4 regions of the Bacillus sp. N6 genome follow, and region 1 is predicted to be linked to each of the others. Evidence: riboswitches for the same ligand, from Rfam matches in the RefSeq annotation. Region 1 holds a riboswitch; each other region holds the start of a gene.
The links. A riboswitch is a leader RNA that binds a small molecule or an ion and turns the genes downstream of it on or off. The one in region 1 is predicted to bind S-adenosylmethionine.
Positions count from the first base shown of each region.

Region 1 (7,430 bases):
ATGAGATAGATGCTTCTAAGTTTGCAACCATAAGTCCTACGTGTTCAATTCTTCTAACTGGCATGTAGATTCCTTCTTTCTGAAAATTATATACAATATATTATTGAAAATTAAGAAAATAAGCAAGATAAAAACCTTACAAATTTTAGCGTGTTGTATGGTATAGTGAGAAAGTATGTTTGGGGAGAAGGAAGGAGATTATACGATGAATACAACTACTCAAACTCCTTCATTATCAGAAACGATGAAAGAGTGGCATTATGCATTAGCATATGAAATTAAACATTGGAAAACGATAGGTGGTAGTAAAATTTCTATCATGAACGGTCGTTTTTTATATACAGATTATGAGAATACAGTGTATATATTTCAGCTTATTTCGGAAGTAAGCTTACCTGAAGGTTCACCAATTCGAATTGAGTTCGATGGTGAGGAAGCGACAGGAGAAGTATTATCTGTACATGGATTAGAAATAGAACTGAAATTAAATGATTATATACAAGGTGAAATAAGAGAAGCGGTTTTATACAGTGAACCGTGGCAACTTTTAGAGCAACTGCAAGAGCGATTGAAAGAAGCACGTAAAGATAAGCTGAAACGTAATCGTATAAAGCGTCTTGTTGATGGGACGAGCAGTCCGAAACATATTGAGAAGATGAAAAATCCAAAAAATGAACTGGCATATCGTTCGTTTTATAATCCGACAACGTACGTATGGGGACCGCCGGGAACAGGGAAGTCTTACAATTTATCACGTATTATTTCGGCTCATTATCAAAAAGGAAAATCGGTACTTGTGTTAGCTCATAGTAACGCGGCAGTAGACGTATTAATGAGTGAAGTAACGAAGCAAATTGAAAAGAAAAAGAAATGGACGCCTGGCGAAATTGTTCGTTACGGTTATAGTCAGCATGAACATATACGAAATCATGAAACGTTACTTGCATCTAAGTTAGTTGAAACGACGAACGGATCATGGGGTGAGGAAAGACTCTACTTAGAAGAGTCACGCCAAGATCTTCGTGAAAAAATCTTATCGTATAAAGCAACATCTGCTGATAAGAAGCGTATACAAGAGATTGAAAGTGATCTTCGAAAGCAAAAGGCTAAAATTAAAGAAGTAGAAAAAGAGTATATTGAAAATGCGAAAGTAATTGGTGCAACTTTATCGAAATGTGCCATTGATTCACTTATTTATGAGCGTACATTCGATTTAGTTGTCGTAGATGAAGTGAGTATGGCGTTCGTTCCGCAAATCGCATTAGCTGCTTCACTTGGAAAACGTATCGTCGTTTGCGGTGATTTTTTACAATTACCTCCAATTGCGATGGCAAACCATGAACTCGTTCGCAAATGGCTTGGGGAAGATATGTTTTACCACGCTGGGATTGTTGATTCTGTAAATAAATCAGAAGCGCATCCGAACCTATTTATGTTGCAGGAACAAAGACGTATGCATGCGGATATATCGAAGTTTACGAATTCATTTATTTATAAAAACAGAGTATATGATCATCCGTCTGTTTCAGAGCGTAAAGAACTTGCGCAATTGCAGCCGTTCGCAAATGAAGCGAGTGTTTTATTTGATACGAGCCAAATGGGAGCTTTTTCGTTAAAAGATGCTGCTTCTGGTTCACGTTTTAACATTATGTCTGGTTTAGTAGCGATGCAAATGATGTTAATCGGATTGTTAGACGGTGTTCAGTCGATTGGTGTTGTGACACCTTACAGGGCGCAGTCACGCTTTTTATCGACGTGTATTAGAGAAATGTTGCAGAGAACGAAATATCAAAACATACCAGTTTTAGCGGCGACAGTTCATAAGTTCCAAGGTTCTGAAAGAGATATGATGATCTTTGATACAGTTGACAGTTATCCGCAGGAACGACCTGGCGTATTATTCTTTGATCACAAAAACCATCGCCTCGTCAATGTAGCAGTGACAAGGGCGAGAGGGAAGTTCATTCAATTATCAGATTGCCATTATATGCGTAAAAATCTTTCTAGAAAACAAGCGTTATCGCAATTAACAGCTCATATAGAACGTCATGGAGATGTGTATGATCGCACGACATCGAGACAATTGTGGGAACGGAAAATTTCGAAACGTTTACGCTGGTTTATGGAAATGAATCTTGAAGAGCCGAAAGGGCTATTAAAAGATATTCTAGCCGCAAAACGAAAAATTATTATTTCACTTCCAAGTACAAAACAAGTGGATAAGCGAGTATGGCAAGCGTTAATGCGTACAAATGCACAGATAACAGTTTATAGTGATGGACCAGTTCCACTGAAAAATGTAAAGTTACAAAGACAAAATAAAGCATTCCCGTTTATCGTAATTGATGATGAAATCTTCTGGGCAGGCGCACCGCTCACATCTCAAATGATATTTGAAGGTAGTACGGAATTTCCGTACGTATGTGCAAGACTGCAAGCACCAGAAACAATTGGTGTATTAAAAGGATTTTTAGATAATCGGTAAATTCGGATAGGAATTCCTTGACTTTTACTTGGAATGAACTTAGAATAAAAAATAATTTAATATAATTTTATGAAAATTCTTATCACGAGAGGTGGAGGGACTGGCCCTATGATACCTCGGCAGCGGATTCGTTATGAATACTGTGCCAATTCCAGCAAGGTAACTTGAAAGATAAGAAAGAAGCTCATTTTGACTGTATATACAGAAGCCTCTTTCTATCTTTTAGAAAGAGGCTTTTTTACGTGAAAATAAAAGGAGGAAGAACAATGGGAGCGACAGGAGTAACGTCACAAAGAAAAACAATTGAAGAGAGTATCGAAAGAAATAAGGAAAAGTACATAGAAACAAGTCATGATATTCATGCGAATCCAGAGATTGGTAACCAAGAGTTTTATGCATCTAGAACGTTAAGTTTATTGCTAGGCAGTGCAGGATTTCAGTTGCAGCACAATATAGCCGGACATGAAACGGGATTTATCGCGCGAAAAAGCTCTGGAAAACAAGGGCCAGCAATCGCATTTTTAGCGGAGTACGACGCTTTACCAGGACTAGGCCATGCGTGTGGTCACAATTTAATCGGCACAATTAGTGTTGCAGCAGCAATTGCATTATCAGAAACGCTTGAAGAAATTGGCGGGGAAGTTGTTGTGTTTGGTACGCCAGCAGAAGAAGGCGGGCCAAATGGTAGCGCGAAATCAAGTTATGTAAAGGCAGGTTTATTTAAAGACATTGATGCGGCGCTTATGATTCATCCGAGCGGAAAAACAGCGACAACGAGTCCTTCACTAGCAGTCGATCCACTTGATTTTCATTTTTACGGAAAAACAGCTCACGCTGCAGCTTCGCCAGAAGAAGGGATTAACGCATTAGATGCGGTTATTCAGCTTTATAACGGTATTAATGCACTTCGCCAACAACTTCCGTCAGACGTGAGAATTCATGGCGTCATTACAGAGGGAGGAAAAGCACCTAATATTATTCCTGACTATGCCGCAGCAAGATTCTTCATCCGCGCAGCAACGCGAAAAAGATGTGCAGAAGTAACAGAAAAAGTAAAAAACATTGCTGAGGGAGCAGCGTTAGCAACAGGTACAAAAGTAAAAATTCATCAATTCCAAAATGAAATCGATGAATTACTCGTAACAAAAACATATAACGATATCGTAGCGGAAGAACTAGAACTATTAGGTGAAGATGTAAATCGTAAAGAAAGAGTAGGGATCGGTTCAACCGACGCAGGAAACGTAAGTCAAGTCGTACCGACAATTCATCCGTACATTAAAATCGGACCAGATGATTTAATTGCACATACGAATGAATTTAGAGAAGCAGCACGTTCAGAACTTGGAGATAAAGCATTAATTACATCGGCAAAAGCATTAGCAAATACGGCGTATCGATTAATTACGGAAGAAGGGTTGTTAAAGAAGGTGAAGGAGGAGTTTAGAGAGGCGCAGAGGAATCAAGGGTAAGGGGATTAAAGTGCTCTTTTCAAAGAGTAATCTAATTAATAAGTAGAGATACAAAAAGAACATTGAAATATCAATGTTCTTTTTTGTTTACTAGTCATTGATTTTGTTGGTTTTTCTCAAGAAAGAGAAACTTTTACTGTTAGTGAGGATAATACGTATCCCTTTATCAAAACGACAATTTCTCCTCAAATTCACTCTTTAATACTATTAAAGGAGATGACAAGCCAAATTGCATTAAGGAGTCTAAAAATGCAGCGAGGGAATCCATCGAATCGCTCATGACCTTCATCATATAATTAAATTCCCCACTAATTCGAAATAAATCTGTTACTTCAGGAGCTGCATTACAATACTGGATAAAATCAGAGCATTGGCTCGTTTTAAACATGATGAATGCTTGAATGTTTTTATTAATTTTTGCAGGCTCAAATTTCGTTCGATAAGCCGCTATAACTCCTTGATCTTCAAGCTTGTTAATACGTTCTTTTACAGCAGGTTGCGTCATGGATATAATTCGTCCTATTTCTGAAACAGAAATTCTCGCATTTTCATACAACAAGTTCATAATTTTATGATCGATTTCATCCAGTTTTACGGCGTTTTGCATTGTGTAGCCTCCTTATTTTTGTTTTCTAAAGTAAATTACGAATTATAACTATAATATCATAAGCGAATGGACTAAATTCCCTATAAATCTATATTTAAAATGATTGGTGTTTACATGAAAATATAAGTATAGGTTTTTATCAAACGGAAATTTAGGAAGGATGGAAAAAATGAAGAATCTTGATGGAAAAGTAGCGTTAGTAACAGGAGCGAGTCGCGGAATTGGCCGTGCGATTGCGATGAGATTGGCGAAAGATGGAGCATTAGTTGCGATTCACTACGGTCGAAATAAGGCAGCTGCAGATGAAACGATTAGTGAGATTGAATCTAATGGAGGAAAAGCGTTCTTAATTGAAGCTGAACTCAATTCAATTGATGGTGTCAAAAAGCTAGTAAAACAGTTAAAGAATGAATTACAAATAAAAGTTGGTACATCAGAGATTGATATTTTAGTAAACAATGCAGGGATAGGTACACAAGGAACGATTGAAAATACGACAGAAGAAGTTTTTGATGAAATTATGTCTGTAAATATGAAAGCACCATTCTTTTTAATCCAGCAAACATTACCATTAATACGAGCAGAGGGCCGCATTATTAACATTTCATCAGCTGAAGTAAGGCTTGGTTTTACAGGCTCAATTGCATACGGCTTAAGTAAAGGTGCGCTTAATACGATGACACTGCCTCTAGCTAAACACCTTGGAGAAAGAGGTATAACAGTGAATACAATTATGCCTGGATATACGAAGACAGATATCAATGCAAAATTGCTAGATAATCCAGAAATACGAAATTTTGCTACAAACTCATCTGTGTTCGGACGAATAGGGCAAGTTGAAGATATTGCAGATGCAGTAGCATTCCTTGCTTCTTCTGATAGCCGCTGGGTAACGGGGCAGATTTTAGATGTTTCTGGTGGGTTTTGTTTATAGGGGCACTACTCCATACCTATCAAGATAATCAAGTAAATTACTAGTTATGAAACGATCCTTGTTTCATAACTAGTAATTTATAGAAAGGTAGGGATGATAAAGAAGTCTATTAAAACGTGATTTTTTCGCTAGGCAATTTGAATAAGGGGGCTATTTTTCATTATTCGTAATCTAAAATAATCAAATTTTATTTTACAGTAACAATAAAACAAAATTATTGACCGCATGGTACAAAAAGGGTATTCTATTCATGTTATCTTTAAAATGAGAGGAGGATACGATTGAATAAACGCGGCAGACCTCGAGAGTTTGATTATTCCTCAATTGTAGATGTTGCAATGAAAACATTTTGGTTAAGAGGATATGAAGGGTGTTCTACACAAGATTTATGCAGTGATACAGGACTTGGAAAAGGAAGTTTATACAATACTTTCGGTAGTAAACATGAACTGTATAAACAAGTATTAGAACGCTACCATGAAATTGGGATTAGGGAACAAAGGAAATTGTTACATACTTCAATTCCAGTTAAAGAACGATTAAGTAATTTTTTTGAATGGGCATTGAAAGAAGACTTTGAGAATATGGATCAAAAAGGATGTTTATTGATTAATGCCAGTATAGAACGTGCTAAAAACGATTTAATGGTACAAGAAATTTTCTCGAAGCATGTTGAACTTCTTAAACAAGCTATTGAAACAGTGATGGAGGAAGGATTGCAAACAGGTGAAATTTCAAAGAAGCAATCAGCTGAGGAATTAGCTAGTCTGCTTTTAAGCAGTTATTACGGATTCCGTGTTCTTAATGTATCGATGCAAAATCGGATGTTGTCTGAACAAGTTATCAAAGGAACAATAGAGTCTATTTGTGGCGCTTAGTGCGCTCTTTTTTCGCACTATTTTTGTACCGATCATTACAATAATGAATAAGGAGTGTTTTTATGCCATCGATTATTTATTTATTAGCTTTAGCAATCTTTTGTATGACTACATCAGAATTTATGGTTGCAGGTATGATGAATGAACTTGCTCTTGCATTCCAGGTTCCTGTATCATCTATTGGGTATTTAATTTCAGCTTATGCAGGAGCAATGGTAATAGGAGGCCCCATTTTAACTGCAATCCTCTTACGAATGCGCAGCAAACAAGCATTATTGTTTTTAATGTTCATATTTTTAATTGGTCAATCGCTCGGAGCTATCGCTTGGAACTATGATATTATGATGATTTCACGTATTATAACTGGTATTGCTTCAGCTTCAGCTTTTGGAGTTGCGATTTCCTTTTCTGCGACATTGGTTCACTCTGATTCAAGGGGAAAAGCTGCATCAATTGTACTTGCAGGTTTAATGTTCGCAACTGTATTAGGTTTACCTATAACGACCGTTATTTCGCAATATTTTGGCTGGCGTATTAGTTTTGGGGCTGTTTCTGTTCTTGTGCTAGTATCAGGGATTATGATTCAACGGTTGTTACCATCCTCTTCAAATAAAGAGCAATTAAATTGGAAAGACGAACTTCTGCGATTTAAGAATATTCATCTTTGGGCAGCGTATATAACAAGTATGTTCATTATTGGTGGTACGTTTGCAGCATTTAGTTATTTCACTCCTATCTTTACAAATGTTACAGGGTTTTCAAGTGCAAGTATTCCATATTTACTTGCTCTCTATGGTAGTGCGACGGTAATTGGGAATATAATAATTGGCAAGTTTGCTGATAAATTTACAATGAAAATACTTACGGGTGGATTAATTATATTAATCATAGCGTTGTCTTTATTTGCTTTAAGTGCAGAGAATAAATACATTGCAGTGATTTCTACGATTTTTATTGGTTTAACTGGTGTAGCATTGAATCCAGCTATGGTTGCGAGGGTGATGAAGACAGCTAGTAATGGCATAATGATAAATACCGTTCATAGTTCTTTTAT
Region 1 covers NZ_CM127843.1:3,083,347-3,090,776, reverse strand. Annotated here, with positions in the region: gene ACUXVC_RS15905 (VOC family protein) at 1-64, opposite strand, end outside; gene ACUXVC_RS15900 (AAA domain-containing protein) at 176-2,485, shown strand; SAM riboswitch class I at 2,562-2,663, shown strand; gene ACUXVC_RS15895 (M20 family metallopeptidase) at 2,752-3,957, shown strand; gene ACUXVC_RS15890 (Lrp/AsnC family transcriptional regulator) at 4,124-4,564, opposite strand; gene ACUXVC_RS15885 (SDR family oxidoreductase) at 4,734-5,498, shown strand; gene ACUXVC_RS15880 (TetR/AcrR family transcriptional regulator) at 5,780-6,376, shown strand; gene ACUXVC_RS15875 (MFS transporter) at 6,439-7,430, shown strand, end outside.

Region 2 (7,430 bases), 1.7 Mb from region 1:
TTTAATAAGTAACTGGTCGCACCAGCCTCAATAACAGGGTACAATTTTTCGTCATCTAAAAAGCTTGTTACAACTACAATTTTTGCTTCTGGCCATTCTTGAATAATAGCACGTGTTGCTTCGACGCCATCCATCTCATCCATAACAAGGTCCATTAAAATAATATCCGGTCTTAATTGCAATGCTAATTCTGATCCTTTTCGTCCATTCTCAGCTTCCCCTACTACTTCAATATCTGGCTGTGTAGATAAATATGCCGATACACCCATACGAACCATTTCATGATCATCGACAAGCAATACTTTTATCATACTTCTCCCCCTCTCTCAATCATAATCGGTACTTTTACTTCTATTTGTGTACCTTTGGCCGGGAAACTAAGCACCTTGAGTGTCCCACCAATTTCATGAACACGCTCTTGCATCGATCTTAGGCCATATGAACCTGCCTTATTAACGCCTACTTCAAACCCAACGCCGTCATCAATAATTTTTAAAATCGCATATTGATCAATTTTTCGAAGGCGCACTTCTGTTTTCTTTGCCTTCGCGTGTCGCAACGTGTTTGATAACGCTTCTTGCACAATACGGAATAAATGATCTTCTACACCTTTTTTTAATTCTATTGGCTCAATAAGCCATTCAATTTTCATATGTTGTTTTCGCGATAATTCCGTTAATAATTCCTCTATACCTTCTGTCAGTTTCTTACCTTCCAATTGTACAGGACGTAAATGAAGGAGCAATGCTCTCATTTCTGATTGAGCATTTACAACCATATTTTCAACAAGTTGTAATTGTTTTTTTGTCACATCTGGAAATTCAGTTATTTGTTCATTAATCGCTGACATCATCATCGACATTGCGAAAAGCTGCTGACTTACTGAATCATGCAACTCCCTTGCTAAACGATGCCTTTCTTGAGAAATTGCTTCTTGTCTCATCTCTTCATTCCAATGAGCTCGTTCATTCGTTACTTTTTGAAAGAGTCCAGCTTGCTCCTCTAATCGACGAGCCAGAACGATCACTTTTCGTTCCACTTCATGAAATTCATCATCTGCAGTAAACGAAACATCGCTCGGAAAATTCCCTCGCTCTACTTCAAATAGAAACGTATTTAATCCTTGTATACGCTGCTCTATATAGTAACCGATTGCATATCCTACAATTCCCCCAATAAGTAAACTTGTAGTCATAATAAACAAGCCAATTGGAACAGAAGCGATGGATTCCTTCCATAATAAATCATACACTTGTTGCTCGCTTTTCCATACATATACAATTGTACAAATGAGTGCGATACTAACTGAAGACAACATAGAATAACGAATATACATCCACGAAATATTTTTTTGTTTCTTCATTATACTTTCCTCACTTCCGTGTCGCCTACGACAAGCGAAGAAATAATTTTAATACGACGAGGAGCCTCTTTATACTGCTCTGTTCTAAATGTAACATTGCGGTTAAACCCTGTCTCTTCATGACCTGGCAAGAGCACACGTCCGACAATAACAGAATGATTTAAAGAAAGTTCAATATCATATGGCACATATAAACGAATATTACCAACGACACCCCGAATAACAATTACCGTTTCCCCTTCTGGAATCATAGCAGTAGTTAAATCTATTTCCACATCACAAGCACCGTATTGAACATTAATATCCTCAAGTTCATAAATATGATCCATCATTCGTACATTGCCTACAAACATATTTTTCAAATATGGTTCTGTACGATATATTTGCTTCTCTTCGTCTATAATCCCTTTTTCTTTAATTTCAACCTTCATTGCTTTTTGCTGATGCCCTTGTTGAATCAATTGATAACCAATTAAAGCTAAACAAGCAAATACGACAAGAACAAATGCTGCTGATGAAAATAAGAAGAATAAAAATACGATACCACCAACAAATAAAAATACATTTCCCCGTACATAACGATTCTTTTTACGATAATGCCTTCCAAACATAAGCATAATAAATGCAAAAATGAGACCACCTGGTTCAAAATGTCCAAGTATCATATCAAGAAAAAGACCGAATCCAAATATGATGAGGAGCATCCCCATTAATTGTGTCTTTGAAAAATGTTTCTTCATTTCAGCTCCCCCCTTCTTGTCACATATACATAGAAGAAAAGGCATTGCTTTCCAACACCTTTTCTCCTATCACTATATCATAAGCCTGTTTTATAATATACTACTATTATTTTGTTAACTCTTTCGTTAACGATACATCATTCTTTTCTTTCATTTCACGCTCAAGTTTTGCAATTTTCATATCAAATGTGTCACGCTCATGTTCTTCATTCATACGAGTTTCTAAGTCACGAATGTGATCTTCAATTTCTTCAAATCGTAAGAACGGATTATTTTCATCCATTTTATGCATCGCAGTATTCATACGACGATTTGCATGTGCCATATTTTCACGTGCCATTAGTTCCATACGCTTTGCGTGCATTTCTTTTAATTTATTTTTCATTTCAGAAAGACGACGCTCTAACTCATCAATTTGCTCTACAACACCTGCATACATTTCTTCTAATCGAGTTACTTGCCCTTCATAATAAGCTACCTCTTCTAACGCACGTTCGTGCAATTGTAATTCGCCTGCTTCTTGAGCAATGATAGCTTGCTTTGATCTTTTGTTAACGAAATAACGTGCTTGCTCAAGCTCACGAGCAAAGTTAGATTTTAATGTTTTATGACGTTCAATTAACTTCTCAATTTTTGTTATTTCACGCTCACTATCACGTAAATATTGGTTTAACATCGCAATTGGATTTTTTCTTTCCTTCTCATCTAACACGTTATGAAAATCAGCTAAAATTGCATCGCGTACACGTCCGAATAAAGATTGTTTCATTATAAATCTTCCTCTCTTCTACTTTATTTATAATTTGATTTATTGTTTTAGTTTTTCATTAATTTGTTCCACTCATCTTCAAAGTTGCTATATGGTTTAGAACTTTCTGGAGCAGATTCAACAACTACATCTTTTTCTTTTTTCCACTCACGGTATCCGTAGTATAAAACCACTAAAGCAGCGATACCGATTAATGCTGGTGAATGAGAAAGCGCAATGGATAAACCGATTAAACCAACAATACCCCAAGCTAACTTTCCAAAAAATGACTTAGCTCGCACAAATGATTTATAGCTCCAATATACAACTCCTGCTCCGATTGCGAATCCTACAATACCAGCAAGACTACCAAGAGCAATTAAAGCCAAAATACCGGCTGCGATAAACGCTAGAAATTGTTTCATCTTGTGCTTGCCTCCCTTCGATTTGATACTCTTATCTTAACTATTTTTTCATCTTTCCATAACGAGCTTAAGAACCGTTTTTAACTCAGACTTAAGACCGAGTCATATTCAGCCCTTTACGCAAAAAAACGTGCAGAGTTTATTCTCTGCACGTTTTTTTAATTACTAACATTCATATTAAATTAAGCTGTTTTATGATACTCTTTTTTCTCAGCTACTTTCGAAAATCTTGGAAATCCAATTAAAATAGAAACAATCCCACATACTCCAACTAAGATTGGATAAAATGCATATGGCAACAATTCAACCGGAGATAACGCTGCAAATCCTGCTGCCGTTAACATTTGGGCACCGTACGGAATTAATCCTTGTACACAACATGAGAAAAGATCTAATACACTCGCTGATTTACGAGGGTCTATTTCATATTGATCTGCAATATTTTTTGCAAGCGGGCCTGTAAAGATAATCGAAATCGTATTATTCGCTGTACACATATTCGTCATACTTACTAAACCAGCAATACCAAATTCTGCACCTTTTTTCGAACGAATATTACGTGTTAATACATTCATTAAATATTGAATACCACCATTATATTGGATTAATTCAACCATACCGCCAATTAATATAGCAAGTAATACTAACTCCATCATACCGCCCATTCCAGTCGTTACACTTTTAAAGAAACTTTCTAACGTGTAACTTCCATCTATAAGACCGATAACACCAGATAATACAGTTCCACCAGTTAATACAATAAGTACATTCCAGCCAAGTAGCGCTGTAATAAGTACTCCTGCGTACGGTAAAATCTTTATCCAATCAAAGCTATGTGCTTTAATTTGCGTGTCACTTCCTGAAGTAACTATTACTAATAGTACAATTGTAATAATAGCCGCTGGTAACACAATTAAAAAATTCGTTTTAAACTTATCTTTCATTTCTGTTCCTTGTGAACGAACAGCTGCGATTGTTGTATCTGAAATAAATGATAAATTATCACCAAACATCGCTCCCCCAACAACAGTAGCCATTGCAAGCGCAATTGAGATATCAGTTTGACCACTAATACCTACAGCAATCGGCGCTAATGCTGCAATTGTTCCCATTGAAGTTCCCATTGCTAATGAAATAAATGCACCAATAACAAAGATTCCAGCTACGATAAATCCTGGCGGTAAAATAGTTAACGCTAAATTAACAGTTGAGTCTACTCCGCCCATTCCTTTAGCCGTTTCAGAAAATGCACCTGCAAGCACAAAAATTAATACCATAATCATAATATCCGGATTTCCTGCACCTTTAGCGAACCGCTCGACTTTCACATTAAAACTTTCTTTACGATTCATCACTAAAGCGACTCCTACAGCAATTGAAATTGCTACAAGTATCGGCAATTTATAGAAATCACCTGTAATAATTCCAGAACCAATAAATAGCGCCAAAAATATCCCAAGTGGTAATAAAGCTAAACCATTTCCTCTCGTTTCTTTCAAAGTACCATCTCTCCCTAGTTTCAACCTTTTTCTAATGAATAACAAAAGACCTCTTCCGATGAGAAGAGGTCTTATACATCTATAAGAAACGCTCTTCTCATCTTTCAAGCACATGCTTGCTGGATTTGGCACAGCACTCTGAAATCGAGTCCGCTGCCGAGGCATCGTAGGGCCAGTCCCTCCGCCTCTCTTTATAAGAAGGTTTCATATTTATTTTTTAATAATAATTTCTTCCCTAACTTTACTCGCTTACAAAACAAAAGTCAATTATTTTTTGTATAGATTTTTTTGGTAATTATACAAAAATTTGAATACAATAATCATTTTAACTTTTCGATTTCTTCTTCCAATATTGAAATCCAATAAAATTCACTATTTTTTATTGCTGCTAATATCCATTTCGTAGTGTACCAAGCTAACTCATACTCTTCCTTCGTGACATCGCCACTTTTATAAGCATCCTCTAGCTCCTCTTCATCTAATACATACACCTTACCGCTAGGTAATAATACTACATCTAAATATAAATCATCAAAATACGGTAAACCACGATCGTCTATTTCATATTCTTTCGTCACATCAATATAATATTGCACTAAATTGTGCCTATCATCTAACATAGCTGTAATCGCAAAGTTCTTTCCATTAATGAAATATTGAACCCACGTATACCCATCACTTGCAATACAAATTTCTTTACCATCATATTCTTTACAACTAGGATCTCTCACCTTTTTTATATCCAGTATTCCGAGCATTCCCTCTTCCACTTGCTTAAGCCTATAACTCTTTTCTATTAGTCTTTTCCACGAAGAACCGTCACCATATTTACGTTTCATTATGTATACTCCTCTTCTATATACAGAAAAGCTCCCACATATTATGTGAGAGCTTGTTCATATTATAATTAAGCAGCTTGACCCTTTTCAGAAATCTCTTTTAAATAAGCTTGTCCTTTTTCAGCGTCATATTGACCTTCCCACTTAGACATAACTACAGCTGCTAAAGAGTTTCCTACAACGTTAACTGCTGTACGAGCCATATCTAAAATACGGTCAATACCAGCAATGAACGCTAAACCTTCAGGTGGAATACCTACTGTACCAAGTGTCGCTAATAATACAACGAATGATACGCCCGGTACACCTGCGATACCTTTTGATGTAACCATTAATACAAGTAATAATGTAATTTGTTGTGTAATAGATAAATCAATACCGTACATTTGCGCCAAGAAAATAGCCGCAATTGCTTGATATAAAGTTGATCCATCTAAGTTAAATGAATAACCTGTCGGAATAACGAAAGATGTAATTGCTTTCGGACAACCGAATTTCTCCATTTTCTCCATGATTTTTGGTAAAACTGTTTCTGAGCTTGCTGTAGAATACGCTAAGATCAGCTCGTCTTTTAAAATCTTAAAGAATTGGAAAATGTTAATTCCAAATATTTTCGCTGTAAGTCCTAAGACAACTACGACGAAGAAGATCATTGCCCCATATACGACAATTAGCAATTTCCCTAATGGAATTAATGAAGCAAGACCAAATGTAGAAACTGTAACACCAATTAGTGCAAACACACCAAATGGTGCAAATTTCATAACTTGGTTTGTTACATAAAACATTGCGTCAGCTACACCTTGGAAAAATTGAAGAACTGGTCTTCCTCTTTCACCAATTGCTGCTACACCTAAACCAAATAGTACAGAGAAGAAGATAATAGCAAGCATATCTCCGTCAGCCAATGACTTCATAATGTTTGTTGGAACAATATTTACAAACGTATCTGCAAATGAATGACTTTGTACTTGCTCTGTCGTATGTGTATATTTCGAAATATCTGTCTTTGTTAACTGCTCCATATTTACGCCTTTTCCTGGTTGGAAAATATTCGCTATTAATAGACCAACAATAATTGCAATTGTTGTAATAATTTCAAAGTAAATAATTGTTTTTCCGCCTAGTCGACCTAGTTTTTTTACATCGCCAACACCAGCAACCCCAACAACAATACTTGCTACAACAATCGGTACAACGATCATTTTAATTAATCGGATGAAAATATCACCAATTGGTTGTAAGTACTTCACAACAGCTGGATTATCAAAGAAAATCGCCCCAACCGCAATACCAAGCGCAAGCCCTATTAATATTTGCCATGCAAGTCCTATTCTTTTCATATTTGTTGTAACCCCCTCTTCGATGTGTCACTCTATCTCTCATTCTATCTCTATAAAACTAAGAAATTAAGAGTATTACATATTATTCGACAATTCACTACATTTTGTCCCTGTTAAAAATCATAAATCAAAATTTAAAATCTGACAACAAAATAACTTTGCCCGAATGCAAATAATTTTCTTGACAAAAAATAAACCCATGTTAGAAAACCTCACATGAGAACGATTCCTTACTAGTGTTTTATTAGCTTTCTAAGTACTATTTCACCCCATAAAAACTATTACTTTCCTCCTGTATTTTACAGATTAATCCCAAAATATACCTTTATTACAGCCATAAATAAAATGTAAGTACTATGACAATTAAAGTTGAAAAATGATAAATTCCGACAAAACTTAGCAATTTTATAAAGTTTTCTTTACATTATGATTACAACGATAGACACTCTTCTTCTTATGATATATAACATTCA
Region 2 covers NZ_CM127843.1:1,392,833-1,400,262, reverse strand. Annotated here, with positions in the region: gene ACUXVC_RS07300 (response regulator) at 1-311, opposite strand, end outside; gene ACUXVC_RS07295 (sensor histidine kinase) at 308-1,363, opposite strand; gene liaF (cell wall-active antibiotics response protein LiaF) at 1,363-2,103, opposite strand; gene ACUXVC_RS07285 (PspA/IM30 family protein) at 2,210-2,872, opposite strand; gene ACUXVC_RS07280 (lmo0954 family membrane protein) at 2,920-3,276, opposite strand; gene ACUXVC_RS07275 (Na+/H+ antiporter NhaC family protein) at 3,459-4,775, opposite strand; SAM riboswitch class I at 4,870-4,975, opposite strand; gene ACUXVC_RS07270 (DUF402 domain-containing protein) at 5,096-5,614, opposite strand; gene gltP (glutamate/aspartate:proton symporter GltP) at 5,683-6,957, opposite strand.
Region 2: it holds a riboswitch for S-adenosylmethionine, as region 1 does, so the genes downstream of both, ACUXVC_RS07275 (Na+/H+ antiporter NhaC family protein) here and ACUXVC_RS15895 (M20 family metallopeptidase) in region 1, are expected to answer to the same signal.

Region 3 (7,430 bases), 380 kb from region 1:
AATAAGCCAAATAATCCCTCAAAATCAGAAACATTCCATTCTACTTTATACCCAGCCTTTTTAGCAGCCGCTTCAATAATTTCAGCATCAAAGCCTTTTACTTTCTCACCCTCTTTAAAAATAAATGGACTACGACCTGCAGATGTCCCAACTTTTACTACTTTTTCATTTGTTGTTTCGCTTGCTGTATTTGAACCACAAGCTGATAAAACTCCAACTGATACTGTTAATGCTAATGTTAGTAATAATGATGATTTCCTCACAATTCTTCCTCCTAAATAACGAAATGATTGCCTTCTTCTGAAGCATTCAATTGTCGTAAAAACTTTTTCGTACGTTCATTTTGTGGGTTTCGGAAAATTTCTTCTGGTGTTCCCTGCTCTACAATAATGCCATCAGCCATAAATATAACGCGATCCGCCACCTCTTTTGCAAAATTCATTTCATGTGTAACAACAACCATCGTTATGTGCTGTCTTGCCAAGTCTTTAATAACTTGCAATACCTCATTCACCAATTCTGGATCAAGTGCGGAAGTCGGTTCATCAAACAATAATACTGCGGGATTTAAAGCCATTGCCCTAGCAATCCCTATCCTTTGCTGTTGCCCTCCTGATAACATTGTTGGATAAAAATCTTCTTTATCAGCTAAGCCTACTTGTTTTAATATTTTTCTCGATATTCCCTTTCCCTCTTCTTCACTTTTTTTCTGTACAACCGTTAATGCCGTTGTAATATTTTGCAATGCTGTTTTATTTTTAAATAAATTATAATTTTGAAAAACCATTGCCGTTTTTTGACGCAATTGTATTATTTCTTTTTTATAAAGTCTCTTCGCATGAATCTCTAAATCTTCAATTCTAATACTGCCATCATTCGGTTGTTCTAATAAGTTTAAACACCTTAATAATGTCGATTTACCCGAACCAGAAGGTCCAATAATGACTACTACTTCTCCCTTATTTACAGTAAGTGAAATCCCTTTTAGTACTTCATTATGTTTGTAAGACTTATACAAATCTCTTATCTCAATCATATATATCACCTCATTTCTGTTACAAATATGGTGCATCAAGTTTCTTTTCTAACTTTTTCTGTCCCCAGCTAATTACGATTGTAATAATCCAATATACTATCGCTACCGCTAAATAACTTTCCATATAACGATATGATTGTGCCGCTAGCATTTTCGCTTGTGCTAAAATTTCAGCCACCCCAAGTGCAAAAGATAACGAAGATTCTTTTAACAATCCAACAAAATTATTTCCAAGTGACGGTACTGCGACACGAATAGCTTGCGGAAAAATAATTTGTCGCATCGCTTGCGCCTTTGTCATTCCAACTGATAAACAGGCATCCATTTGCCCTGATTCCACAGCATTTAATGAACCTCGAATAATCTCTGATAAATAAGCAGCATTATTTAAACTTAGGCCAATTAAAGTTGCTTGCATAGCTGTAAGCACTGTAAATGTCGGAAAGATTTGTGGTAATCCGAAATATAAAACAAACAATTGAACTAATAACGGGGTTCCTCTAAAGAAAGAGATATACACTCTTGCAATTGAATATAAATATTTCGTTTTATTTTTCGTTATGATCGCCAAGCCGATCCCTATAACGAAGGAAATAATCATTGAAACTACAGTAATCCCTAAAGTTATGTATACATATTTAAATAATTGCGGAAAACTTTCTAAAAAATACGTTACATCAAACTTCACTCTATCCCCCCTCTCTAAACAAAAAACTCTTCTTACGCATATAAGAAGAGTTAAATGTGAATCCATTTCTCCTCATCTTTCAAACGCCTATTGCGTTCGCTGGAGTTAGCACAGTACTTTGATACAGCCTGTTGCTGAGATTTCATCGGGCCAGTCCCTCCATCTCTCTTGATAAGAAAACCAATAAATTTTTCCATTTATTTAGTTGTTATTATGAAGAATACACCCCATTACTAATAATGTCAATAAGAAAACTATGAATTAAATTTAATGCTTTTTTAGACTGTCTTACTCCTATTAAATTTCCTCCTGTTCATTATATCTTGAGGTGTAATATTGATTGCACAAAAAAGCCATTAATTCTATCAAACTTAGAAATAATGGCTTTTTTATAAAGGTATTATACTTATCTCATTTTATGTACTTCAGCAACTAGCTTTCCACCCTGAATGCCCATATAAAGCTTCACAGGTGCATCATTCGTATTTTCAAATACTAAATCTAAATATGGATATGCAATTGTAGCATCTCTTCCTTGTGGAACATAACCTACCGTTTTAGAATGTGTAGTTCTCTCCACCATTTTCAGGCCAGCTTGATCTGCTGCATTGTATAAAGTTGAAGATGTTTGACAAACACCACCGCCATATCCATCTACTAATTTACCATCAACTATTTCTTTCCCTAATTGATATCCTTTATCTGGTGTTGTATCACCGATTAATGAATTAAAAGAGAAACGGTCTCCTTTTGCTAACACAACTCCATTTATGCTCGCTGCTGACAAACGAATATTCTCAATACGGCCACCTGTTGAACCACCTAAGTTCGTTTCATATCTACCAATTACCGTACCATTTCCTTGCGCATCACTTAATGTTGCGACTGGTTTTTTCTCCACGATCGGCAACTGATACGTAGCATCCCACATACCAACATTTAACAATTTATCTACTAATTCTTTTTCCATTAATTCATAAGAAGGTTTTCCTTCTTGCCAACTTCCATCAGGTGCTATACGTGAAGGAACCATTTTTTTGTCGACGCTTTTTCCAACCTCACCAACAACCTTTGTTACAGACTTTTTAAATTTCGCTTCATCTTCAAAATAGCCTAAACCAGATAAATCTAATTTTTTCACTTCAGTACCAGTTCGACCATCAACTAAACTAATAGTATCTTGCACTTCTGCTTTAGCCTCTACAGTGTGCCCACCAATATCACTTACCAATGCAACATCACTTACTTTTGCACCACAGCCACTCACTACAGCTACACATAACACCCCAACTAATATACCCTTTACTTTACGGAACAATATACTCTCTCCCTTTCCCCAACATCACTATTATGTATTTATTTCATTTTTATGTATGTTTTGTTACAATCATTTTACAATATGTTTATAAAATGTTACAAGTTATTTTTCACTCTATATAAATTACTCTTTTCTTTTATAAATGTCTATACATATTTACATAAAAGTTTGAGTTTGATAGAATTGTAACTTTTATGTAAACTCTCTCTTTTATCCAGTATATACCATCAGGCAAAAGAAATACAAATCAAAAACCCTCAAGCTATTTTTTATAAAGTGAAACTTTAATCAGTGGGGTCTTACTGCCCGTTAATGCGGGATAAAGAAAAATCCCGTCAACATAAATAGGTATTTGCCGTGCCACCGCTCCGCTTTTGCACATACATTATGGTGAATTCAACCTATTTTAAAGAAATGGAGGATGTTATTATGTATCCCTACAATCCATATGATCCATATAATCAATATGCGTACCAACAACCACAGTATGACTTACAAGCACAATATCAATCTTATATAGATCAAGCAGAGCAAACGAATCCATATGACCAAAATAGACAATTCCAACTTCCAATCTCTTTTCCTGGCACTGGAAATCGTCAATTAGAAAGACGCGTAAATGAGCTTGAACAAAGAGTACGTCAACTAGAAAATACAGTTGAGCGCCATACACGTAGACTAAACCGCTTAAACCAACGTTTACGTACAGTAGAAAACAGACTAAACATTCCATTCGCAGCATTAGAAGACGGATTTTAATCGAGAAAATAAAAATTATATAAGGAAGGGGCTCCCCCTTCCTTATATAAATTGACGAAAGTTTTTTCCATCTCTATACTGATAAGAGTTAATGAAATGAAACAAGGTGATAAATATGGATTTTGAAATAAATTATCTTTCCTTTTATGTTGTACAAGTAGAAGGAAAAGGTGAAGCAGTTGATAAACGCTACAAACATTTTCAAACTTTAGACGCTGAAGAATATGAAGATAGCTCCTTAAAAGAATTTTTGAATGGTGAATTATTAAAAATATCGAAGCGAAAAGTAGAACGTCATGCAAAAACAGAACAAGCCCCAACAAAAATTGGTCGCTTTATTGTAGAGGAAGGGCACGAACTTGATTCAAACCCTCATTACAACCTTTTTAATCGTATTCGCTTTGCAGAAACAAAGGACAACTTTAAAGATATGAGCGAACCTCTCGTTTATACATATCTTGACACAAGCGCTGTACGCGGTGGTGTATTTTTAATTGCTCAGGCAAAACTACGCAAATACTTTGATGACCCATTCGTATTCGTAATGAAATGCGACTTCGAACCAAAGGTTGCTTCTATTTCTGATGAATCCACACTGATTCGTAACGTTGAAATGGCCATCACAACAAAGAATATGAAATCTATCCAATACCCATACATGCCTGAAGAAGGTATGGTTGAAGTAGGCGAACTAAAAATACACCAAGCATCACATGCCCGCTACTTTGAAGACTTCTTAAAATTCGTCGAATATGAACGCTCTATGCCTGAAATTATGAAAACACAAGTAATGGACATGGTATACGACCAAATTGAAGATGTATTTGAAGAAGGTACGGAAGAACGCGAACAATTCGACCAAGCGATGGAAGTATGGGCTGCCAGTCCGAAACGCGAAATTATGGAACAATTTTCAACCGAAGAAGTAATGGAAGCTACCGCTCAAATCGTCGAGCACGCTCCTGAAGTGGAATTAAAACTAAAAGCAGATCATATCTCTGTGAAGGCTTTGCTTGCTGATTTCGGGGATCAAATACATATTGCGAAGGTAAATGATCGATACGTATTAATGATTGAGGCTGATACACTTACATTTGAGAAGGGCTTCTCTCCAATTGAGTTTCTGAAGCCAGATGAGCTGCAAGATGTGATTGAGCGGATTGAGAATAAGCAACAGTATTCGTATGATCCGAGCGGTATTGAATAAATACTTCCATATAATTATTTTTTACTGAGCGCTTTTAACAAGCGCTCTTTTATTTTGAGCTTAGTTGATGTTTATATTAAAAAACGATTCTTAATAGAATCGTTTTTCCTGATTTATAACAAAAATATGCTTATTTTTAAAAATTATTATTGATCCAAGATATCAATTGTCGCAGAATCAAGTAAATTCCTTCCTTGTTGTACAAGCGTATTTCCATTAGAGTAGTCACTATGTATGTTGGTAAAATGAAAACTTCACTTCACTACCTCAAATTTATTATACTCGTAAAAAGATAATTGAAAACGATATTCCGGATGCTCTCTCACCCAATCGTAGGCTTCTTCTAAAATTTCTATTTTGTTTTGTAGGTCATTAAGTTCACTACATTTGTCCTTTTTCTGTTTGCACAGAGGGCAGAATCCATTTAATATGTCGGCACTTGTCGCCCTAATAGTTTTACTTTTTAAGTCAACTACTAAACGAAGAAGAAGAGAATGCTCAGCTTTTGTAGTCACCGTCATTTCAGCAACCCCATCCTCATTCCAAAAGACACCGTTTAATTCCATCTGTACGGTGACGTCTTTAATATCCAAGTCTATCACTATCACACCTCCCTTGTATAAAACTCATATTTTACTCTTCGATTTTAATCTTTAATACACCACGCTTTAAAGATATATTAAGCTTTTTCCAATTCTTATTCTTTGCTATGAAAGGAAGTATAATTACTGCTGATAGCGTGGCAAATATTATCCCCAAAACTAAAACTGTTACAATGTTAAAGATTGCTTCCATTTAACTCTACCCTCTTTCATTTCTATGGGCTCTAATTTTATGAATGTATTTAAAAATTCTTACCACCCCTTAATTTTCAAAGCAATTATAATGGCCCAATCACAACAAATCAATTCCTATTTAATATAAATACTTTATTCATCCATCAGTATAATGATGTTAAATTTATGTAGCTAGAAATAGAGGAGAATATCATTTAACCTCTACATTCTCCTCCATCTCAGCCAAATACCTAATCTGTCGTTCCGCTTTTCTCACTGCTGTACGAAAATGTTTTTTCAGGAGTTCTACTGTATTTTCACTTATATAATATCTTTCCGTTATACTTTCCCACGTGTCACTACTTTCAAATGTACTCCATTCAAAAGGGCGTTCCGTATCTTTCTTTAGTTCTTTAAACACCCATTTTCGCATCTTTTTTTTCGCTTTTTCCGTTAGTTTCCCGTTCTTTACAAGTTCAAGTTCACCATGTCTTTTGTATCGCTTATTAATATCTCTCTCGCTATACACTTTAAGAAGTATATTTGCTGTATTTTCGGCATCTGCTAAAGCACGGTGCTGTTTCCCTTCCCACGTTAAAGCGAGCTGTTCTACCGCAAATTGCAAACTTGGCGTATGTTCAAACAATTCCTCATATGCTTGGAAAACAAATTTTTGCAAATCAATTCTACTTTCTTTTTCTATAATGGGGCATTCAACACCATGTAATGTACAATCATGAGATAGAAAGCGATAATCTTCTTTTCCCCATGAAACAAATATAGAATCTTCTCCGATAAACTGAATAAATTTCTCTATAATTTGAGGGAATTTTTCTACATCCATTAAATCTTTCTTCGTAATACCGGTTAATTTTGTTGTATGACGAGTTAATCGTGCACTTGGTTTTACTAACTCCGAAAATTCTTCAATTATCTTCATTGTACCTATTTCTATTTTTACAGCTCCGATATCAACTATTTCTGACGGATCTTCTGATTTATACGGTCTGAAATTCCTCTCAATGTCAAACACAATGAAATGTGTAGCGTTTTTCAATTTATTTACCTCTTTCTAAATTCCTTTTCACACAAACACTTTATTTTCAGTATTTATTTATTCATGTACTTTATACAAAAATACTACGAATAAATAAATGAAAATTTAGTCTTGTTATGATATGTAAGTAGGAGGATATCTATAAAAATGCAAAAAAAAAGAAGGGCGAGCCCTTCTTTTTTCAAAAATTACTTCTTGTTTACGTTAGTAGCTTGAGGTCCACGGTTACCTTGTTCTACTTCGAAAGTAACTTCTTGACCTTCTTCTAAAGTTTTGAAGCCTTCGCCTTGGATAGCTGAGAAATGAACGAATACGTCTTCTCCGCCTTCAACTTCGATGAAACCGAAACCTTTTTCTGAGTTAAACCATTTTACTTTACCGTTTTGCATGAAAAAAATCCTCCTACAATGTACCTATATGTACATATTCATTTTCAACCACCTTACAATAATAAGCCAGATATTAAAAAACTGCAACCCCTGAGGAGATTTAACATTGCTATCCTCCTCGGAAGTTACAGCTCATTTAAATCTCTATATTATTAAAAGTAAAATGGTTTAAACAAACTATATCATATCAATATAATAAA
Region 3 covers NZ_CM127843.1:3,466,440-3,473,869, forward strand. Annotated here, with positions in the region: gene ACUXVC_RS17780 (amino acid ABC transporter substrate-binding protein) at 1-263, opposite strand, end outside; gene ACUXVC_RS17785 (amino acid ABC transporter ATP-binding protein) at 275-1,036, opposite strand; gene ACUXVC_RS17790 (amino acid ABC transporter permease) at 1,056-1,724, opposite strand; SAM riboswitch class I at 1,794-1,902, opposite strand; gene ACUXVC_RS17795 (VanW family protein) at 2,131-3,042, opposite strand; gene ACUXVC_RS17800 (hypothetical protein) at 3,472-3,801, shown strand; gene ACUXVC_RS17805 (DUF3900 domain-containing protein) at 3,917-5,008, shown strand; gene ACUXVC_RS17810 (hypothetical protein) at 5,263-5,610, opposite strand; gene ACUXVC_RS17815 (hypothetical protein) at 5,642-5,803, opposite strand; gene ACUXVC_RS17820 (exonuclease) at 5,996-6,841, opposite strand; gene cspB (cold shock-like protein CspB) at 7,030-7,230, opposite strand.
Region 3: it holds a riboswitch for S-adenosylmethionine, as region 1 does, so the genes downstream of both, ACUXVC_RS17790 (amino acid ABC transporter permease) here and ACUXVC_RS15895 (M20 family metallopeptidase) in region 1, are expected to answer to the same signal.

Region 4 (7,430 bases), 1.7 Mb from region 1:
TATTTTTTCAATATATATTTTTCCTAATAAGAAACGCGTGTGAACATTGTTCCGCGCGTTTTTTGTCTATCTAAAAGCGTGCTGCAATGAATAGAAGATTGGGGTTATGAGTTTTAGAGGAAATAAGGGAGGAATTTAAATGTATTTACACGGCACAAGCCGAATTAATGGGCAAGGACACTTAGAAATTGGAGGGTGCGATACGACGCAGCTAGCAAAGCAATACGGAACACCACTTTATGTATACGATGAAGAGTCTATTCGAGGAAAATGCCGAGCATTTCATCGTGCTTTTAAAGAAAGTGGTTTCTCTTATCAAGTAGCATATGCAAGCAAGGCGTTCTTGTGCATGGAGATGTGCCGAGTAGCTCGTGAAGAGAATATGTCATTAGACGTTGTTTCTGGAGGAGAATTATATACTGCGCTCCAAGCAGGATTTCCAGCATCACGTATTCATTTTCATGGAAATAATAAAACAGAAGAAGAGATAGTGATGGCTCTTCAGGCGAATATCGGTTGTTTTGTCGTAGATAATTTCTTTGAATTAGAAGTTTTACACGATTTAGCGATGCAACATGGAAAGTTTGTGAACATATTAATTCGTGTAACGCCTGGAGTAGAGGCGCACACACATGAATATATTACAACAGGCCAAGATGATTCGAAATTTGGATTTGGCGTTTCAAACGGTCAAGCGATGCAGGCAATTGGATTTGCTTTACAAAAATCCAATTATAATGTGCTAGGGATTCATTCACATATCGGATCGCAAATATTTGAAACAGCTGGCTTTGTTCGAGCGATTGAAGTTCTTCGCCAATTTTTAGAAGAAGTGAGAGAGCAAACAAACTATGTAGTAAAAGTGTTAAATGTAGGCGGGGGATTTGGAATACGCTACACAGAGTCGGATACACCGTTAACTCTTGAGACATATGTGCGAGCTGTAACAAGTGCAGTGAGAGAACAATTTACTGTATGTGAATATCCATTGCCAGAAATATGGATTGAACCAGGCCGTAGCATTGTAGGTGATGCTGGGACAACAATTTATACAGTTGGATCTGTGAAAGATATTCCTGGTATTCGGAAATATGTATCAGTCGATGGTGGAATGACAGATAATTTAAGACCTGCTTTATATAGTGCGCGTTATGAAGCAATGTTAGCGAATCGAGGGAATGATGAGAATGAGGAACTCGTTTCGATTGCGGGGAAATGTTGTGAGAGCGGAGATATGTTGATTTGGGATATTCATTTACCGAAAGTCGCTTCTGCTGATTTACTAGCAGTTTCCTGTACAGGAGCCTACGGGTACTCGATGGCGAATAATTACAATCGGATTCGAAGACCAGCCGTTGTCTTTGCAAAAGGCGGAACATCGCAAGTAGTTGTGGAACGCGAAACATATGAAAATATTATTGGGAACGATCGCATACGTATTAAAGAGCTTGTTTAAATAGAAAAAGGAGTTGTTCGGATGGGCAATTCCTTTTTTGTAAAATAAAATAATTAAAATATATCGGAAAACTAGGATTGAAAAAAATCAGAATTGTGATAAAATACAAATACAAAGCTTATCAAGAGAAGCGGAGGGAACTGGCCCGAAGAAGCTCGGCAACCTGCTTATAGAAAGCAAGGTGCTAAATCCAGCAAAATGGAATCCATTTTGAAAGATAAGGTAAAATATATTACCGAACAGTCTTTTCGAAATGGGAAAGATTTTTTTTATGAATAAAAAGGGGGGCTGTTCGCGTGGGTGTACGGGAACATTTTGATGAAGTATCCGAGAAGATTGAAGCGATGCTTGCTGATATGAAATATGGCTCAATTACAATTGTTGTGCAAGATGGAAAAGTAATTCAGTTAGAGAAAAGTGAAAAAGTACGTTTAAAGTGAAAAGCGCTGACTAGAAAAACTAGAGGCGGTTTTAACCTATTTTCATTAGGTTAAAACCGTCTTTTTGCTTTTACAGGGGGAAAAAACATGTTGACGTATGAAACGTGGGAAGAAAATGTTGTTTCGTTTTCGGAAGAAGATGAAACAAAAGGCGCGTTATCAGTATTAAATTGGGCTTATGAAGAGTATAAAGATGAAATCGTCTACGCATGTAGCTTTGGGGTGGAAGGTATGGTATTGCTGCACCTTATAAACCAAGTAAATCCATCTGCTAAAGTTGTATTTTTGGATACAAATGTTCATTTTCAAGAAACATATGAATTAATTCAAAGAGTGAGGGAACGATTTCCTTCATTGAATATTATAGAAAAGCAGCCAGAACTTACACTTGATGAACAGGCGAAGTTGCATGGTGAAAAACTGTGGGAGAGCAATCCGAATCTTTGTTGTAAGATTAGAAAAATTTCACCTTTAGAAAAATCATTAGTCGTGGAAAAAGCATGGATATCGGGCTTAAGAAGGGAACAATCAGAAACACGTAAGCATACAAAGTTTATAAATCAAGATCATCGTTTTCAATCTATTAAAGTTTGTCCACTTATTCATTGGACGTGGAAAGAAGTTTGGCGATATGTATACAAACATAGCTTGCCGTATAACCCGTTGCATGATGTTGGCTATCCAAGTATTGGGTGTGAGAAATGTACTTTACCTGTAGGGGATGGTGGCGATTCAAGAGATGGTAGATGGGCTGGGAAAGTGAAAACCGAATGTGGTCTTCATTATCAATAAGATGAATCTTGAAATAAAGCTAAGAGGGGATATAGAAAATGAGCACAGTAAACGAATTAGTAAACCGTATAGATGAGACATATGATATATCACAAATTGAAAAAGAAATTAAATTAGACAACATTGCTTTAAGTGATTTAGAACTATTGGCGACAGGTGGATATAGCCCGCTTACTGGTTTTTTGGGGAAGGAAGATTATGATTCAGTCGTAGAAACGCTTCGTTTAGCAAATGGTAGTGTGTGGAGTATACCAATTACATTACCGGTAACAGAAGAAGTCGCAGAAAGCCTGAAGACCGGAGAGGAAGTAAAGCTTGTCAACAATGGAAATATATATGGTGCTATTAAAATAGAAGATATTTTCGTACCAGATAAAGAAAAAGAAGCGTTACTTGTATATAAAACAACTGATGAGGCTCATCCAGGAGTGAAAAAATTATATGAACGACCAAACGTTTACGTTGGAGGAACTATTATTCTAACAAAACGCTTTGAAAATAATCAATTTCCTTCTTATCATTTAGACCCAATTGAAACGAGAGAAGAATTTAAAAAACGTGGGTGGAAAACAGTAGTCGGATTTCAAACGAGAAACCCGGTACATCGTGCCCATGAGTATATTCAAAAATCTGCTCTTGAAATTGTAGATGGTCTCTTTTTAAATCCACTCGTTGGAGAAACGAAATCGGATGATATTCCTGCTGATGTAAGAATGGAAAGCTATGAAGTACTCCTTCAAAACTATTATCCGAAAAATCGTGTCTTTTTAAGTGTATTTCCTGCTGCAATGCGTTACGCAGGACCAAGAGAAGCGATATTTCACGCGTTAGTAAGAAAGAATTTTGGATGTACCCACTTTATTGTAGGACGTGATCATGCCGGAGTAGGAGATTATTACGGAACATACGAAGCGCAAGAAATCTTCACGAATTTTACGATAGAAGAGTTAGGCATTACACCACTATTCTTTGAACATAGTTTTTACTGCACGAAATGTGAAGCGATGGCTTCAACAAAAACATGTCCGCACGGAAAAGAAGATCATGTTATTTTATCAGGTACGAAAGTAAGAGAATTATTAAGAAACGGTGAGATTCCGCCAAGTACATTTAGTCGTAAAGAAGTAGTAGAAGTGCTAATTAAAGGTTTAAAAAAAGAAGTAGTAACAGAATAGGGAGAGAACGAGATGGATACGAATATTACTTGGCATACAGCTTCGGTTTCAAAAGATGAGAGAAGAGTGAAGAATGGACATCACAGTTTTGTAATTTGGTTTACTGGTTTATCAGCTTCGGGTAAATCTACAGTAGCGAATGCGGTCGCTCGTAAACTGTTTGAAAAGAATATTGGAAATTATGTGCTGGATGGGGATAACATTCGCCACGGTTTAAATAAAGACTTAGGATTTTCTGAAAGTGATCGCATGGAAAATATAAGACGTATTGGCGAAGTGGCAAAGTTATTTGTAGATCAAGGAACAGTTGTCCTTACAGCATTTATTTCACCATTTCGAGTAGACCGCAAACAAGTAAGAGATTTATTAGCGGCAGATGAATTTATTGAAATTTTTGTGAAGTGTCCGATTGAAGAGTGTGAGAAACGTGATCCGAAAGGGCTTTATAAAAAGGCAAGAAAAGGTGATATTAAGGATTTCACAGGTATTGATTCGCCTTATGAAGAGCCAGAGCAAGCAGAATTAATTGTAGAAACGCACAAATATTCTATTGAAGAATGTGCAGAACAAATCGTGAAGTACTTACAAGAGCGTAGTTTTATCCCGCTATTTGCCGGGAAGTAAAATTCCTACCTCAAAGTTCGATTGGGGCAAGGAAGTTAGGTGGGGGTCGGGCTGCCCGTAAATACCCGATTGGTTAAGGCTAATAATCAGCGTGGGATGAACAAAACTCTACTGATTAAAGTTTCACTTTATATAGGGGGATTTAAAAATGAGTTATGAAAAAGTATGGGCTAACAATGAAAAACTAAATCAAACGGAGAAAAATAAATTAGAAAAAGATGGCTTAGAAATTTTTAATGATATTCCTTACTATGCGGAAAATGGATTTGAATCTATTCCGAAAGAAGAGTGGGATGCCTTTAAATGGGCGGGATTGTATTTACAACGTCCAAAAGAAGCTGGTTATTTTATGATGCGGGTAAATATTCCGTCAGGGATTATTACAAATGCACAGGCAGAAGTACTTGCTTCTATCGCTGAGGATTATGGACGTGATGTAATAGATATTACTACGAGACAGGCGATTCAGTTTCACTGGTTAGAAATTCAGCAAATACCAGATATTTTTAAAAGATTAGCAAGAGTTGGATTATCTTCAGCGGGGGCTTGTGGTGATATAACGCGGAATATTACAGGTAATCCGCTTGCTGGAATTGATGCAAATGAACTATTTGATACGACACATATTGTGAAAGAGGTATATGACTATTTCCAACATAATGAAGAGTTTTCTAATTTGCCACGTAAATTTAAAATGTCTATTAGTTCTAATATTTATAACTCAGCAAACGCAGAGATTAACTGTGTTGCATTTACACCTGCTACGAAAGAAATAGATGGTGAGAAAAAAGTTGGTTTTCATATAAAAGTAGGCGGAGGATTATCAGCCCGTCCATATTTAGCTGATGAATTAGATGTGTTCGTTTTACCAGAAGAAGTGAAGGCAGTGGCAATTGCGATTGCTACTATATTCCGTGATTTTGGATATCGTGAGAAACGTCATTTAGCTCGGTTGAAATTTCTTGTTGCGGACTGGGGAGCAGAGAAATTTAAAGAGAAACTAATAGAGTATACAGGGCCTTTACAAAGTAAAGGGGAAAGTGCACTCAAAGGATGGAATGCAGGCTATTTTTATGGTGTTCAAGACCAAAAACAAGAGGGATTAAAATATGTAGGTTTTAATGTACCGGTAGGTCGTTTACATGCAGAAGAAATGTTTGAGATTGCAAGAATCGCAAAGCAATATGGAAATGGACAAATTCGTACATGTAATTCACAAAATTTCATTATTCCGAACGTTCCTCCGGAAAATGTAAAAGGATTACTTAGTGAACCGTTGTTTGAAGCGATATCTGCAAGCCCAAAATCATTTATTGGTCATGCGGTTTCATGTACCGGTATTGAATATTGTAATCTTGCATTAGTAGAAACGAAAGAAAGATTACGAAAAATTGCAGAATACTTAGATACACAAATTGCACTCGATGTTCCAGTTCGAATTCATATGGTAGGCTGCCCGAATTCATGTGGTCAACGTCAAATTGCTGACATTGGGTTACAAGGGGTGAAAATGAAAACGAAGGAAAAGGGAATTGTTGAAGCATTTGAGATATATGTAGGTGGAACGTTGTTAGATGGCGGTGCCTACAATCAAAAGTTAAAAGGAAAAATAGATGGCGAGGATTTACCTGATGTACTCGCATCATTTATAAGTTATTTCAAAGAGAATAAATTACCAGCCGAAACATTTTATGATTTTGTAGGTCGTGTTGGTGTAGACACATTACAAATAGCGTTAAATAACGTGTTAGAAGAAGTCATAGCGTCTTAGGGGGGACAATATGGATTTATATCGATTTGAAGCTGTATTAGTGAGTGATATTGTTCCGATTGTTGTTGTTGCTCAAAGTGAAGAACAGGCATTTAAGCTTGCGGAGATTGAGCTTGAAAAACATTTTTTACCGTTGCCAGAGGTAAAAGAGATTTCTTTGTTTGAAAAAAAGAAGATTCGAAAAGGTGCAGCATTTGTTATTCATGAGTAGAGATTAGTAATACGAAAAAATAAAAACTTCCATTCTTATATACGAATGGAAGTTTCATTTTAATAGTAGAAATGAGGAGAGATGATGGGGAAGGTTTATATTGTTGGAGCGGGTCCTGGCGATCCAGATTTAATTACTGTTAAAGGGTTGAAATGTATTGAGAAGGCAGATGTTATTTTATACGATCGCCTTGTGAATAAAGAGCTGCTTTCACACGCAAAGCCTGACGCGGATTTAATTTATTGCGGGAAACTCCCGAATTATCACACGATGAAGCAAGAAACAATTAATACATTTCTTATTAAGTATGCGAAAAAAGGGAAAGTAGTAACGAGGCTTAAGGGCGGCGATCCATTTGTATTTGGTAGAGGGGGAGAAGAAGCGGAAGCATTAGCAAAGCAAGGTGTACCATTTGAAATCGTCCCAGGTATTTCATCTGGAATAGCTGCACCTGCTTATGCTGGTATTCCAGTGACGCACCGTGATGCAAGTGCAAGTTTTGCTATTGTGACTGGGCATAGGAAAGAAGGTGCTGAAGAAGAAGTGAAATGGGAAAGTTTAGCGAAAGGTGTAGAGACTTTAGCGATATATATGGGGGTTAGTAATTTGCCCTACATATGTGAGCAACTTATGAAGCATGGAAAAGATAAAAGTACGCCAGCTGCTATTATTGAGCAGGGGACGACGTCTATGCAACGTACAGTTGTTGGGACATTAGGAACAATTGTAGATGTTGCGAAAAAAGAGCAAATTCAAAATCCGAGCATGATTGTAATTGGAGAAGTTGTCCGTTTTAGAGAAAAAATCCATTGGTTTGAGAAGCAAACGGAAAATGCTTATCAAGTAAGTGGAGTGTTGTAAAATGAAAGCCGTCTTATATATATGTCATGGAAGTCGTTTGAAGACAGCGAAAGAAGAGGCGATTCAATTTATTACATCGTGTATGAGTCGTATAGAAGCG
Region 4 covers NZ_CM127843.1:1,380,793-1,388,222, forward strand. Annotated here, with positions in the region: gene lysA (diaminopimelate decarboxylase) at 140-1,456, shown strand; SAM riboswitch class I at 1,572-1,680, shown strand; gene ACUXVC_RS07205 (YezD family protein) at 1,753-1,896, shown strand; gene ACUXVC_RS07210 (phosphoadenylyl-sulfate reductase) at 1,984-2,688, shown strand; gene sat (sulfate adenylyltransferase) at 2,727-3,863, shown strand; gene cysC (adenylyl-sulfate kinase) at 3,876-4,487, shown strand; gene ACUXVC_RS07225 (nitrite/sulfite reductase) at 4,636-6,258, shown strand; gene ACUXVC_RS07230 (DUF3906 family protein) at 6,269-6,469, shown strand; gene cobA (uroporphyrinogen-III C-methyltransferase) at 6,554-7,330, shown strand; gene ACUXVC_RS07240 (sirohydrochlorin chelatase) at 7,332-7,430, shown strand, end outside.
Region 4: it holds a riboswitch for S-adenosylmethionine, as region 1 does, so the genes downstream of both, ACUXVC_RS07205 (YezD family protein) here and ACUXVC_RS15895 (M20 family metallopeptidase) in region 1, are expected to answer to the same signal.